2 linked regions of the Luteolibacter sp. LG18 genome follow. The protein of the gene in region 2 interacts with the protein of the main gene of each other region in a pairwise test. Links are inferred from orthologs where the notes say so. Each region holds a gene or a part of one and is shown on either strand. Other genes may lie near its edges.

The links. The genes of interacting proteins can lie anywhere in the genome.
Region 1: the proteins of leuS (region 2) and ligA interact in binary tests that used the Escherichia coli proteins (3 or more experiments, as listed by UniProt). The link is inferred for Luteolibacter sp. LG18 from one-to-one orthologs.

The regions. Positions count from the first base shown.
Region 1 is NZ_AP024600.1:174,002-180,462, reverse strand. The notes cover bases 2,578-6,066. They hold ligA (NAD-dependent DNA ligase LigA), read right to left. Parts: upstream 5,727-6,066; coding sequence 2,778-5,726; downstream 2,578-2,777. Other genes in these bases: lepB (signal peptidase I), read right to left, coding at 5,788-6,066; llg_RS00730 (hypothetical protein), read right to left, coding at 2,578-2,656. Also shown: llg_RS00745 (hypothetical protein), read left to right, coding at 1-56; llg_RS00740 (ATP-binding protein), read right to left, coding at 67-1,425; llg_RS00735 (response regulator transcription factor), read right to left, coding at 1,422-2,087; more of llg_RS00730, read right to left, coding at 2,138-2,577; more of lepB, read right to left, coding at 6,067-6,354; llg_RS00715 (VanZ family protein), read right to left, coding at 6,374-6,461. UniProt on the Escherichia coli protein: DNA ligase that catalyzes the formation of phosphodiester linkages between 5'-phosphoryl and 3'-hydroxyl groups in double-stranded DNA using NAD as a coenzyme and as the energy source for the reaction.
Region 2 is NZ_AP024600.1:1,399,838-1,407,366, reverse strand. What follows is about bases 2,250-5,343. They hold leuS (leucine--tRNA ligase), read right to left. Parts: upstream 5,020-5,343; coding sequence 2,479-5,019; downstream 2,250-2,478. Other genes in these bases: llg_RS05895 (thioredoxin fold domain-containing protein), read right to left, coding at 5,160-5,343; llg_RS05905 (hypothetical protein), read right to left, coding at 2,250-2,401. Outside these bases: llg_RS05915 (hypothetical protein), read right to left, coding at 1-85; llg_RS05910 (peptidoglycan-binding domain-containing protein), read left to right, coding at 298-720; more of llg_RS05905, read right to left, coding at 794-2,249; more of llg_RS05895, read right to left, coding at 5,344-5,609; llg_RS05890 (thioredoxin family protein), read right to left, coding at 5,691-6,149; rdgB (RdgB/HAM1 family non-canonical purine NTP pyrophosphatase), read left to right, coding at 6,227-6,820; llg_RS05880 (hypothetical protein), read left to right, coding at 6,799-7,529.

The DNA of each region.
Region 1 (6,461 bases), 1.2 Mb from region 2 along the record:
TCGATGATCCGGTGACCGTGCTGGTCAGCTTTACCGACGGTCCAGGAGACAAATGAACGCGTAGACTCAGGGGAGATGGATGCTCATTTCCAGCTCACCCTGTCCCGTTAGCCGGGCTTCGAGGCGCCCCCCTAATAGGACTGCGGTTTCCGCGGCTAGAGCCAGGCCGAGCCCGTGGTGGCGGCGGTCGGTGCGGGAGGCATCCTTGCGCCAGAAACGCTCGAAGAGGTGCGGCAGGTCGTTCGGCGAAAGTGCCGGTGCCGGATTGAGGAAGCGGATGGTGTGCTCGTCCGCCGCCACGCGCAGCAGGGAGTGTTCCGGTGCGTGCTGCACCGCGTTGCCACAGAGATTGGAAAGCGCCATTTCCAGCAGCACCGGATCGCTTTCGAGCACCAGGCTTTCCGGAATCCCTTGCTGCAAGGTGATCCCCCGTTCGGCGGCCCGTGCGGCATGGCGCTTCCAGATCTGATCGAGAAGGGCGGCGGGATTCACCTCGCTTCGCTGGATCGCGAGTGCCGGGTTTTCCGCCCGGGCGAGTTCCAACAAGCGGAGCGCGAGAGCTTCCATGTGTCCGGACACGTCCTTCACGTCCCGCCAGCAGGCGGCGCTTTCTTCCGGTGTGTCGGCCGGGGCCATGAGGCTCACCTCGGCGAGCGCGCGCAGTTCCGCCAAGGGCGTGCGGAGTTCATGGGCCACGTTCGCGGTGAAACGTTTCTCGCGGGCGAAGGCCGCTTCCAGTCGGGCCAGGAGTTCATTCAGACGTTCCGCGATGGGGCGCAGCTCGGCGGGCAGGGGAGTGGACGCGAACCGGGTGCCAAGCGACTCGGCCTTGACCGCGTCGATTTCCACCACCAGCCGGTTGAGGGGCCTGAGTCCGCCGCGGACGCTCCACCACACCAGCGCGGCCAGCATCGCCAGACTGGCGCAGGCGGCAGTCATCAGGCTTTCGCCGAGGTTCTCCAAGGTGTGTTCGAGGGGCTTTTGATAGCGCCCCACCACCAGCACCGGACGCTGGCCTTCGACGGTCGGCAAGGCCCGCGCCAGGAAGCGGAACTTGCGCCCGTCCCCCAAGCGCGCATCGAATGACGCGGAGGTTTGGTCGGCTGGCAGGGACACGAATACCCGCGAGTTTCCCAGCGACTTGGACCGCGAGACCTCCACCCCGTCTACCAATAGGAAATGCACGGCGCTGCCCTTGGACTGGTTGAACTCCGGCATCTCCTTCACGTCGGAATCCATCCGCACCTTGCCGTTCTCCTCCTCCACGAAGGGGCGCAGGGTCTCGAGCGTCAGGGAGAGGGAGGAATCGAAATCCCGGGTGAGTGCCACCCGCATGCTCCACTCGAAGACCAGCGCCGCGATCCCCAGCAGCACCATGCCGCCGACGAGAAACCGGAGGGTCAGCTTGAACCGCAGCGAATTCATGACGCGGGAACTTCCAGCACGTATCCAAGGCCGCGGCGCGTGTGGATGCAATCCCGGCCGAGCTTCCGGCGCAGGCCATAAACCGCGGTGTCCACCACGTTGCTCATCGGCTCCACCCGTTCATCGTAGATCCGTTCCTCGATCTCGGTACGGGACACCACCTGCCCGCGGCGGTGGACCAGGCACTCGAACAAGCGCCACTCGCGGGGGGTCAGGTCGATGTCTTTTCCATCCAGGGCGAGCTTTTTTTTGTGGAAATCCACGGTCATGGGCCCGAGTTCCAGCAGGCTCGACTTGTCCCCCCGCAGGCGCCGTCCCAGTGCGTCCACACGGGCAAGCAGTTCCTCCAGGGCGAAGGGTTTCACCAGGTAATCGTCCGCCCCTTCCCGCAGACCGGTCACCCGGTCCTCCACCGTATCACGGGCGGTCAGCAGCAGGACATGGACGTTCTTTCGTGCCGCCCGCAGGTGCTTCAGCAGGGCGAGTCCGTCGAGCTTCGGCATCATCACGTCCAGCACGATCACCTCGTAATCGTTCAGCTCCGCGGCTTCCAGGCCGCTTTCCCCATCCGCAGCCACATCCACCGCGTGGCCGGCATGCACCAGCGCCCTCCTCACCGTGCGGCGGAGGCTTTCGGAATCTTCGACGTAAAGGACGCGCACGCGGAGATGGGGAAGTCGGGCCACCCGGAAGCGGGTGGCCCGGGGAGATCTTACTTGTTATCGTCGTCGTCTTTTTCCCCGTCTTCCTTTTCCTCGTCCTCTTTCTCCTTCTCGGTTTCCCGTTCGATCTCCTTGCCGGTGGCATCGAACTTCACCTCCAGCTTGCCCTCGGCGGTCTTGATTTCCGCTTCGTAGACCGTGCCGGTGTATTTCTTGCCGGTTTCCTGCTCCACCTTCTCGAGCTTGCCGGCGGCGGCCACCTTCTTGATCGCCTCCTGCACCGGGGCCGGGGCGGCTTCCAGCGCGATCACATCCTCACGCAGCAGCACGGTGCCGTCGGCGGTGACGGAGATCTCGTGCTTGGTGCCGCCGGCCGTCCACTTGGCCTCGTAGGATTCGGTGCCGTCTTCCTTCTCGGCTTCGATCTTGACGGCTTCCTTGCCCGCGGCGGCCTGGATCGCGGCGGCGGCCTTGGCGGGGATTTGTTCGAGCGTGAGCCCGCCGTCCTTGGCGCTGGCCGCGAGAGGCAGGGCGAGGACGGTGGCGATGAGCGTGGTGGCGATTTTCATGGATCGATTGGTTTGTGGTTCATGCGGCCGGGTGGCCGGATGAGGCGAACGCTAGCGGGGTCCAGATGATCGCAGGATGACGTGGCGGAAAAACCGCGCGGGTTTGGAATTTTTCCGCCGGTCAGCCTTCCATCATCCCGCGCACGGTTTCCTCGTCGATCACCGCCACGCCGAGCGATTCCGCCTTGGTGCGCTTCGAGCCGCCGCCTTCCCCGGCGACGAGGAAATGGGTCTTCGCCGAGATCGAGCCGGAAACCTTGCCGCCCTTGTCCTCGATCAGGCGCTTCATGTCATCGCGGTCGATGCTGAGCGTGCCGGTGAGAACGAAGGTCTTGCCCGCCAGCGGTAGCGCGGAAAGGTCGGCCTCGGCCGCCTTCGGCAGGTAATTGTCCGATTTCGGATCGATGCCCAGTTCGTGCAGGCGCTCCAACACATGGCGACCCGCCTCGGAGGCGAAATAGTCCACCGTGCTCTGGGCCGCCACGCCGCCCAGCTCCGGGCTGATGCCGTAGGGCGCGAGCAGTTCCGTCAGTTCAGCGATGCGTGGTTTGTATTCCGTGGCGATCTGCTTGCGACGTTCCTTCTCCGAGTCGTCCAGCTTTTCCTTTTTCGGGTTCACCGGATTGGCCTTCAGCCAGGTGTCCTTCAAACCGCGCTCGCCGATCGCGGGCAGCAACTCCGAGGTGGTGAGCTCGCTCAGGCTGGAGAACAAACGGGACAGTTCCTTGGCTGCGGATTCGCCGACCTGGCGGATGCCCATGGCGAAGATCCAGCGGTCGAGCGGTTTCGAGCGCGCGGCAGCCAGCGCCTCGATCACCTTCGCGGCGTTCTTCTCGCCGAAACGGCGCGGCTCGGTGTCGGTGCCGAGGTTCAGGGCGCCCAGCGACTCCTCGGTGAGGGTGAAGAGGTCGAGCGGCGTGCGGCACATTTCCCGGCCAACGAGGGCTTCGGCCACCGTTTCACCGACGCCCTCGATGTCCAGCGCCTTGCGGGAGGCAAACTGCTTGATCTTCGAAACCGCCTGTGCGGGGCACTCGAAGTTCAGGCAGCGCCACGCCACGAATCCTTCCTCCTTGGTGATTGGTCCGCCGCAGGACGGGCACTTGCCGCCGACGTGGTCGAAGAGCGAGAACGGCACCGACGCGGGATCGCGTTTCTCCATCACCACCTTCACCACCGCGGGGATGATCTCGCCGGCTTTCTCAATGACCACCGTGTCGCCGAGGCGGACGTCCTTGCGCTGGATCTCCTCCTCGTTGTGGAGGGTGGCGCGGGAGACGGTGGTGCCGGACACGAACACCGGATCGAGCTCCGCCACGGGGGTGAGCACGCCGGTGCGGCCGACCTGCACGGTGACGGAATGGAGGCGGGTTTCCTTCTGCTCCGGCAGGAACTTGTAAGCGGCGGCCCAGCGCGGCGCGCGCGAAGTGAAGCCAAGTTTTTCCCGCTCGGCGCGGGCCAGCACCTTCACCACCGCGCCATCGGTGCCGTAGTCGAGCTGGTGGCGCAGCGTGTCGATCTCCTTGATGGCGGCGAGCACGGCATCGAGGCCGGCCGCGTGGATCACCGGCTTGTTGCGCGGGAGGCGCAGCGCGTCGAGGAGGTCGTGGAACTGGTCTTCGCTCGCCAGCTCGGGACCGTCATAGGCACCGAGCCCGTGGGCCAGGAACCGCAGCGGGCGCTTCGCCGCGATCTTCGGATCGAGCTGCTTCAAGGTGCCCGCGGTGGCGTTGCGCGGGTTGACGAAGGTCGGCAGCCCGGCCTCGTCGCGCTCCGCGTTCATCGCCGCGAAGCCCTCATTCGGCATGAAGATCTCGCCGCGGACTTCGATGAGAGGGGGGACTTCCTGAGTCAGTTTGACCGCTCCCTCCTTCAGAACCTGGAGATCGATGGGGATAAGCTCCCCGTCTTCGGCCTTGATCAGGTTTCCAACATGGGCATCCGCGATCTCCGTGCCGGTTGCATCGTTGATCCACCTATTGTGGCCGATCGACCGGTAGCCGTCGGCCGTGAACCATTCCTCGACTTCCTGCTGGGACGGTACATCCCCTTTGATGAAAGGCTGGGAAATGACGAATGCGGGTCCCTTGTCGGTGGGTAGGATCCCGTGGAAGCGGATACTATCCCCGAAGAGCCGGTTGCTCGCTCCCAGGTTTCTCAAATACGCCTCTGCGCCTTGGGCTCCGAAGTTCGGGGGGAGGGTGAACTTCACCACCCGGTTCAGGCCGGCCAAATGGAATACCGTGTGCTCGGACTGGCCTCCGAGTTCCTGCCAGTGGCTTACGACTTCGAGGAAGCGCTCCGGGTCGAGGATGCGGCCAGTTTCAGCTCCCCATTCAAGAATGGATTGGGCTTCCTGTCTGAGCCGTTCCGAAAAATCTGCGCCATCGCTTCCGCGGAGGTCATGCGCGAGCCTTGCTCCGAGGCTTTCTGCCGTGCCCGGTGCAAACGTTCCGCCATGGCCTTCGCTTGATTGGTGGCTTCCATCGGCGGGAAGGTAAGGGAGCTGGACCTCCAAGTCAACGTCCTGCCCGGTTCCGGCCTTGATGCTGGCGGTCAGCGAAAGCGGGATGCTGCGGATCGTCCGCACGTTGTGGGTGATGTCGTCGCCGGTCGTGCCGTCGCCGCGGGTGGCGGCGTATTCCAGTTTGCCGTCGCGATAGAGCAGGGACACCGCCACGCCGTCGATTTTCGGCTCGATGGTGACCTCGACGTTTTCACGCCCGAGGCCCTTCTGGAGACGCTTGTAGAAATCGATCAACTCCGCTTCCGGCACCTCCGCGTCCTTCAGCTCGAAGACATCGTCGATGCTCAGCATCGGCACCCGGTGGCGGACCTGTTGGAAGCCCTCGATCGGCTCGCCGCCCACGCGCTTGGTGGGTGAATCCGGATCGTCGAACTCCGGGTGCTTCGCTTCCAACTCCTCCAACTCGCGGTAGAGCTTGTCGTATTCGGCATCGGAAATCTCCGGCGCGGCATCCGTGTAGTAGAGCCGGTTGTGGTGGGCCAGCTCGGCGCGGAGCTGGCGGATGCGGGATTCCGGAGAAGTCTGGCTGAAAAGGTCGTCCATGCGGCTCCCGCGATTAGAGCGCAGGGTTCCCCTCTCTCCAACCGGATTTCCCGCCGGACCCTTATTCGATTTTTCCCGCGTGCCGCATTGGAAACAACCGTGCCCACGCGATTCGCTCGATCGCGATGATTGGAATGAGACCGTAGTAGCGGCTGTCCAGGCTGTTGGAATAGTGATCTCCCAAAACAAAGGCGGTTCCTTCAGGCACCACCAAGGGATAGCGCGGAGTGGACATCGCTGGCGTGTAGGCGTTTCCGGGTGGTTTGGCGTGCTCCCCTCCGCGGGTGGGGAGGGGGATACCATTGACCGTGAGTTCTCCGTTCAAGACCTCGATGCGATCTCCCGGCAAGGCGATCAACCGCTTGATCTGGGAGCCACCGAGCCCCTTGATGCGGGTTTTGGGGCCATCGAAGATCACCACGGAGCCTCGGAAGAGCTTGTCGCCGGATTTCAAAGGGCGACCGGATAGGATGGTGTCCCCTCCCTGGAGCGTGGGCTCCATGGCGCTGGTGGGGATGCGGTAGGCTTTGGGACGGACCCAAACGAGGAGGCCCACGAAAGCCACTATCAGGAGACCCAGAAAAGCCTGCCACCAAGTGAGCTTCTTGATCATTCGAACGGTTGCCATGGGCTCGGCACGTGACAAATCACCCCACCCACCGGTGCAGCCGCCGGAAGACCAACGCGCCGCAGAGGGTGCCGGTCATGTCGGCGAGGAAGTCGTTGATGTCGTTG
Region 2 (7,529 bases):
CCCGCGCCGGTTGGAGCGTGGTCAGAGAGCCGCACAGCGCCCACGCGCCCACGGTTCCCCAGATTGGAATGTGTTTCAGGTTCATGATCGGTCCTTTCTCAAAAAGCGGGTTCTGAATGGGATGCAGTGATCGCTCCCCAAGCTTAAACGCTAAGCGACTTCATGTATTCATGCAAGATGCGGCGAGGGCGTGATTTGCCCGGTGCCGCGTTGCACTCCGCACGGATTCGGCGGGAGAAAAAAGAATCGCGAATGGACCTGAATAATTCGGATTGGTTCTTCGTTCCACCCAGTGTCATGAAAACGACCCAATTGTTCGGTGCCCTGATCGCCGCGACCCTTTCCACCACTTCCCTGGCCAAGGCCGACTGGTTTGGTTCCTACGACGACCGCGGCTCTTACGAAGCCCGTGGCAGCGGCTACGTCGAAGTCGACTACCGCGGTGGCCGCGGCGGTGATTACGACCGCGACCGCGGATACGGTGGTGGCTATGGCGGCGGCTACGGAGGTGGTGGCGGCTACGGCGGCTATCATCGCCGCCCGATGAGCCTCGAAGCCCGCGCCCAGCTCCGCCTCCGCCAGATGGGCTACTACCGTGGCCCGATCGACGGTGACTTCGGCTACGGTTCCCGCCGCGCGCTCGCCCGCTTCCAGCGCGACCACCGCCTCCGCATCAGCGGCTGGCTCGACTGGTCCACCCGCCGCGCGCTCGGCCTCTGATCGGGGCGGAGGTTCATCCCGGATATGAAAAGCGCCGCTCCTCTTCAGGAGCGGCGTTTTCGTGCGAGCATCGTCACGCCATGGCTTTTTCGAGGATGAAGGCGAGCTCCTCCTTTTCGTGATCCGGTAGCGGAGCCGTCCGGGCGAGCTTCTTCAACCGCTCCTTCCGCTCGGGCGGGAGACGGAGAAACGCCCTGTTCTCCCGCTGTCGCCATTGCCTGACCAAGGTCAGCACGAAGGCCGGATCGTGTTCACGGGCATGGCTCAGAAGCAGTTCGAGGCCGTCCCATTTGTTGAAGGCGATGCACAGCTTCATCAGCACGGTGCGCAGCTCGATGGAAAAGCGATTCCAATCGGCGGTGCCGGAAAGCAGATGCACGCCAAGGGCCTGCCCCGCATCACCCAGTCGCCTCCTCGCGACCTTGCCGATGCCAGGCCGTGGATCGTCCGCATCCTGAAGAAACCGGTCGACGTGTTCCGCGATGGAATCCGCGGGCAAACACAGCAGGGCGGCTTTCTTGAGGGCCGCATCATCCGAGTCCAGATGGCGTGCGGCCATGGCACGGCCTTCTGCCGGACAGGTTTCGCACAATCCCTGCAAGGCCACCGGCGCGTAAGCCGCGGTGTTCAGCGCCGCCCGGTAATGGGCGGCGAAGTCCATCGGGGCCAACCGGGCAAGGTGGAATCGGGCGAACTGGCGCAGGCTCTTGCTGGGAACGAGGAGCGTGGTGACCAACTTCGGCACCACCGCCTGTGGTTCGGTTTCCACGAGAAATGTCAGCCATTCGCGGCGGACCGGCACCACGCGCGCATGGTCCAGCCGCAGGGTGGCCGCCTCGCGGTCCTCATCGCCCAAGCGTGGCAACACCGAGCGGATGTACCACAGCAAGGCCGTGCGGTCGTTGCTCTCCAGCAGGGCCCTCCTTGTCCGCGGCCCTGGCACACCGGCTTCCGATTTCAGGATGCCGAGGTAGAGCCCGCGTTCCTTCCCTTGTGCGTGGTTCCAGCACCACAGCCAGGCGTCCTCATCGCGCTCTCCGACAAGAGCCATCCGCCATGCCTCAAGCGCGTCGCGCCGCTCGCGGAATCCGCTGCGTCCGCAATCCCGGAGTCGCTCCACCAGTGGGACCAACCGCATCCGCTCGTTTTGATCCAATTCTCCTACCACCTGCGGCAGATGTTTCTCCGCCAGGTCACGTACCGGCGGAGCCCAATCGTTCAGGCGGACGAACAGCAAGCTGGCCCGGAGCAGGGCAGGCAATTGTCCACGGTGGCGGATCGCCTCCGCCCGGACCTGTCCGGAGTGATGGCAAAGCGCGAGTATCTCCACGGCAGGGCCATGGAGCGTTGGCAGGGGGGCCAAGGGACGGCGGGAGGAAAGCATGTTGCGCCGGATCGCCTCGTCCACCCGCGGCCACATCCGGATGGGGAGTTTCATCGCAAGCTCCATCGCCACCGTTCCCAGCGGCGGGCAAATGCCGCGTTGATCGGTGGCAAGGAGGTCCAAGGACTGGAGCAGGGCGAGTTCGGGCTTTTCCGTCTGGAGGTGGCCGAGGGCGGCATCGAGTTCGGCCGCCGTGGGGAACTTCTCTTCTGGTTCAGAGTTCGCCGCGGTCAGGGCGCGCCAGATCGCCGCCACGGCGGACCGGGCGATTTCAGTGAGGGCGTTCCGTTGGCTCATGGGAGATGGAGTTGGCGAGGAAAACAAAAAGGGCGGCGGTTCCGGAGAACCGCCGCCCTTGGGAAAAAAGCAGGGGTTCAGTTCGCCACGATGCTGACGAGCTTGCCGGGGACGTAGATCACCTTGCGGATGGTCTTGCCGTCGGTGTGCTCCTTCACGCGCTCGCTGGCCTGGGCCAGGGCTTCCACTTCGGTCTGGTCGGCGCTGGTGGAGATGCGGATGCGGTCGCGCAGCTTGCCATTCACCTGCACCACCACCTCGATCTCGTCGGTGACCAGCGCGGCCTCGTCGTGCTGCGGCCACGCGCTCTCGCTGAGCGGCGTGACGCCGCCGAGCAGGGCGTGGATTTCCTCGGTGAGGTGCGGTGCGAAGGGGTTCAGCACGTGCAGCAGCAGCGTGAACTCCTTCAGCGGGGCCACGTCCGCCTGGGTGAAGGCATTCGTGCAGATCATCATCTGCGAGATCGCGGTGTTGAACGACAGCTTCTCGATGTCCTCGGTGACCTTCTTCACCGTCTCGTGCACCACCTTGAGCAGGTCCTTGTCCGTGCACGGCACGTCCTGGACCTTGCCGTTCGACTTCCAATCGCCGGCTTCGGTCTGCTCGAAGGCGATGCGCCAGACGCGGGCGAGGAAACGGGAGACACCCTCCACGCCCTTCATGCTCCACGGCTTCACCTGCTCCAGCGGGCCCATGAACATCTCATAGAGGCGCAGCGAATCCGCGCCGTATTCCTTCACGACGTCGTCCGGGTTCACCACGTTGCCGCGGGACTTGGACATCTTCTGGCCGTCCTCGCCGAGGATCAGCCCCTGGTTCACCAGGCGTTGGAACGGTTCGTTGCTGCCCACGTGGCCGAGGTCGAACAGCACCTTGTGCCAGAACCGCGCGTAGAGCAGGTGCAGCACGGCGTGCTCGGTGCCGCCGATGTACAGGTCCACCATCCCCGGCTTGTCGCCGCCGCCCCAGTAGGACTCGGCGGCCTCGGAGATGAAACGTCCCGAATTACGAGGATCGCAGTAGCGCAGGTAGTACCAGCACGATCCCGCCCACTGCGGCATCGTGTTGGTCTCGCGGATCGAGCCGTCCGGCAGCTCCACCCACTCGCGGGCCTTGCTCAGCAGCGGCTCTGGCGAGCCGGAAGGCTTGTAATCCTCCAGCGGCGGGGCCAGCAGCGGCAGCTCGGCGTCCGGCAGCGCGTAATGCAGGCCGTCCTTCCAGGTCAGCGGGAAGGGCTCGCCCCAGTAGCGCTGGCGGGAGAACAGCCAGTCGCGCAGCTTGAACTGCACACGGCGCTTGCCTTTGCCTTCGCCTTCCAGCCATCCGATCATCTTCGCCTTGGCTTCGGCCGTCGGCAGGCCATCCAGGAAACCGGAGTTCACCGCCGTGCCCGGATCGGTGTAGCCCTGCCAGGCTTGGTCGCCGGCCGGCTGCACCACCTGCACGATCGGCAGGTCGAACTTCTTCGCGAACTCGAAGTCACGCTCGTCGTGCGCCGGCACGGCCATGATCGCGCCGGTGCCGTAGCCCATCATCACGTAGTCCGCGATCCACACCGGGATCTGCTCGCCGCTCACCGGGTTGGTGGCATGCGCGCCGGTGAAAACGCCGGACTTGTCCTTGTTCAGGTCGCCGCGCTCCAGATCGGACTTCGCCGCGCAGGCCGCCACGTAGGCGTCCACCGCCGCCTTCTGGTCCGGCGTCGTGATTTCGGAAACGTAAGGATGCTCCGGGGCCAGCACCATGTAGGTCGCTCCGAACAGCGTGTCCGGCCGGGTGGTGAACACGGTTACCGTGTGGCCATCGAGTTGGAAATCCACTTCCGCGCCCTCGCTGCGGCCGATCCAGTTCTTCTGCAGCAGCTTGATGCCTTCCGGCCAATCCAGCGGCTCCAGCTCGTCGATCAAACGCTGGGCGTAGCTCGTGATCCGCAGCATCCACTGGCGCAGCGGACGGCGCTCGACGATGTGGCCCTTCGAGCGCCACTCCTCGACCTCTTCGTTCGCCAGCACCGTGCCCAGGTCCGGGGACCAGTTCACCGGCGCTTCATGGACGAAGGCCAGCCGCACCGCGTCGATCTGCTCACGCGTCCAGCCCTTCGCTTCCAGCTCGGAAATGGGGCGGGCCTGCCGCGTCTCCTCGTCGAAATAGGAGGAGTAGAGCTGCAGGAAGATCCACTGCGTCCAGCGCACGTATTCAGGATCGGTCGTCGCGATCTCGCGGTCCCAATCGTAGGCGAAACCCAGCGACTTCAGCTGGCGCTTGAAGGTCTCGATGTTCGCGGTGGTGGTGATCGCCGGATGCTGGCCGGTCTTGATCGCGTACTGCTCCGCCGGCAGGCCGAAAGAATCCCAGCCCATCGGGTGCAGCACGTTGAAGCCCTGGCGGCGCTTCGCCCGGCCGATGATGTCGGTGGCGGTGTAGCCCTCCGGGTGGCCCACGTGGAGGCCGGAACCGGACGGATACGGGAACATGTCCAGGACGTAGAACTTCGGCTTCGTGGCATCGAAGTCCGCGTCACCCGGATTCGGGGTGCGGAACGTCTTCTCCGCGTCCCAGCGGGCCTGCCACTTGGGTTCGAAGTCGTCGAAAGGAAACGGTTTGCGGCGGTCGGACATGGTCTTCGGAAAACGGGAAAGGGGCGCGGACTCTGGCGGAACGCCTTCACCTTGAAAAGCAAAACCCCGCCGGGCCACCAGGCCGGGCGGGGAAATCGAATGGCGGACAACCCGCCGGAATCTTTCGGAAACCCAAAGGATCAGCCCTTCGCGCCGAGCAGGCCCTTCAGGTGCGTCACGTAGGCCGTGTCGCCACCGTCCTTGTAGCCGGTCTGGCCGACCTTCTTGCCGTCGCCGTCCACCAGGATCACCGTCGGGTAGCCCCGCACGCCGAATTCCTTGGCCAGCGCCTCGTTCTGCTCCTTGAGCTTGCGGCTCTGGCGCTTGTCGTGTGGGAAATCCACTTCCACCAGGATCAGCTTGTCCTTGGCGTAGTCTTTGAAGGCCTTCTGCGAGAAGACCTCCTTGTCCAGTTTCATGCACCAGCCGCACCAGTCGGAGCCGGTGAAGTCGAGCAGGATGGTCTTGTTCTCCTTCTTCGCCTGGGCCTTGGCGGCCTCGTAGTTGTCCGTCCAGCCCGCGCCACTTCCGGCGAGGGCGAGGGCGGCGGTGGCGAAAAGGGTGGCGGCGGATGCGATAATCTTTTTCATCAAGCGGGGTTCAGATAGGGGAAAGCCCCGCCCGGACCAGGTCCGGACGGGGCACCATGACAGGTATTCCGTTCAAAGGGGTCAGTCGAGTTCCTTCTTCGTGAGGGACTCGTCGAGGTGCTTCAGGAAGCCCTCGCTATCGGGAAACTGGGAGGCGAAGAAGCGGTTGAACTCCTTGCCCTGCGGGTCCAGCAGCACCACCGTCGGGAAGCCTTCGATCTTGTACTTCTCCGCCAGCGGCTTGTTCTTCTCGGCGATTTCCTTCTCGGCCTTCGGGAAATCCAGCTCCACCAGCACGAACTTCTTCGAGGCCTTGTCCACGAAGTCCTTCTTCGAAAAGACGTTCTTCCGCATCGCGATGCACGGCGGGCACCAGTCGGAGCCGGTGAACTCCACCAGCACGGATTTCTTCTCCTTCTTGGCGGTGGCGAGGGCTTTTTCGAGATCGGTGGACCAGCCTTCGAGCGTGGCGGAGAAGGCGGAAGCGGAAAGGGCGGCGACACCGACCGTGACAGAGGCAAGCCAGGTGATTGCTTTCATTGACCTATAAGGCGTAGCACAACGCCGGATTATTTCAAAAATCTTGGCCCCGGTCCCGCAAACCGGTAGCCGGAGGTATGGAAACCCGCCCCCGGCTCGTCATCGCCACCCGCAACGCCCACAAGACCGCGGAAATCCGCTCGATGATCGGGGATCGCTACGAAGTCCTCGACGTCACCGCCTTCCCGGACCTCCCCTCCGTCCCGGAAACCGGCACCACCTTCCTCGAAAACGCCCGCCTCAAGGCCCTCGCCATCAGCCGCGAAATCGAGGGCATCGTCCTCTCCGACGACTCCGGCCTCGAGGTCGACGCCCTCGCCGGAGCTCCCGGCGTCTGGTCCTCCAGCTACGGCGGCGAGGAGGGCAACCACACCCGCAACAACGAGCGCCTTATGCGCGAGATGTCCGACAAGAACCAGCGTACCGCCCGCTTCCGCTGCACCATGGTTGTCGCCGAGCACGGCACGGAGCTCGGCAATTTCGACGGCAGCGTGGAGGGCGCGATCATTGAGGAGCGCCGCGGCACGGGCGGCTTCGGCTACGATCCGCTTTTCGTCCCCGCTGGCTACGACCGGACCTTCTCCGAACTCGGCGACGACGTGAAGAACCAGCTCAGCCACCGTGCCCGCGCCCTGGCCAAGGTGGTCGAGTGGCTGGAAACCCGGCGATGAACGCTAGGAAAGAAAGCAAGGTTCCGCGGCTCTTCGGCATCCTCATGCTGCTGGGCGGTTGCGGGATGCTCGCGCTGGCCATCTTCGGCCACGCCCGTGGCGGAGGAGAAAGTCCGTGGTATGTCTGGCTGTTTCCGTGGCCCTTCCTCGCGATTGGCGTCGGAGGCATCCTGTACGGAAAACTTTCCGCGCGAGCGGCCATTCGATCCACCCCCACACAGGATGATCTGGGCCGGGTGATCCTGCCGGGAGGCACAGGCCGGGTTCGCGATGCCATTCCGGTCGTGGTGGGTGCCATCGCGATGAACTGTCTGGCATGGACCTTTGTCGGGGTGGCCTGGCAGGAATGGGCCAAAGGCAAAGCTCCGTGGATTCTCCTCCTGGTCACAGGAGGTGCGGTGGTCGCGGGAGCCGCCGTGGCCTGGCGCTCGCTGCAACAGGTCCTTGGTTGTTTTGCCCCGACCTTCGACCTGTGCCTCGAACCATCCCCCCGCAAGGGCGGCGCCACGTCCTTCCAATGGCACCGGCGTCGCGGCACCTGGCCCGTCCGACAGTTCACCTTCGAGCTCGTCGGAGTGAAAACCATTCAGTCGGCCGCCGGGCAGTCTCCCTCGCAGACCGTGACCGATCGGTTTCACCGGGAGGAACTGGCGAACGTTCCGTGTCCTGAAGAGCGATCCGCCTCCCCCATCCCGATCTCGCTCCCGTC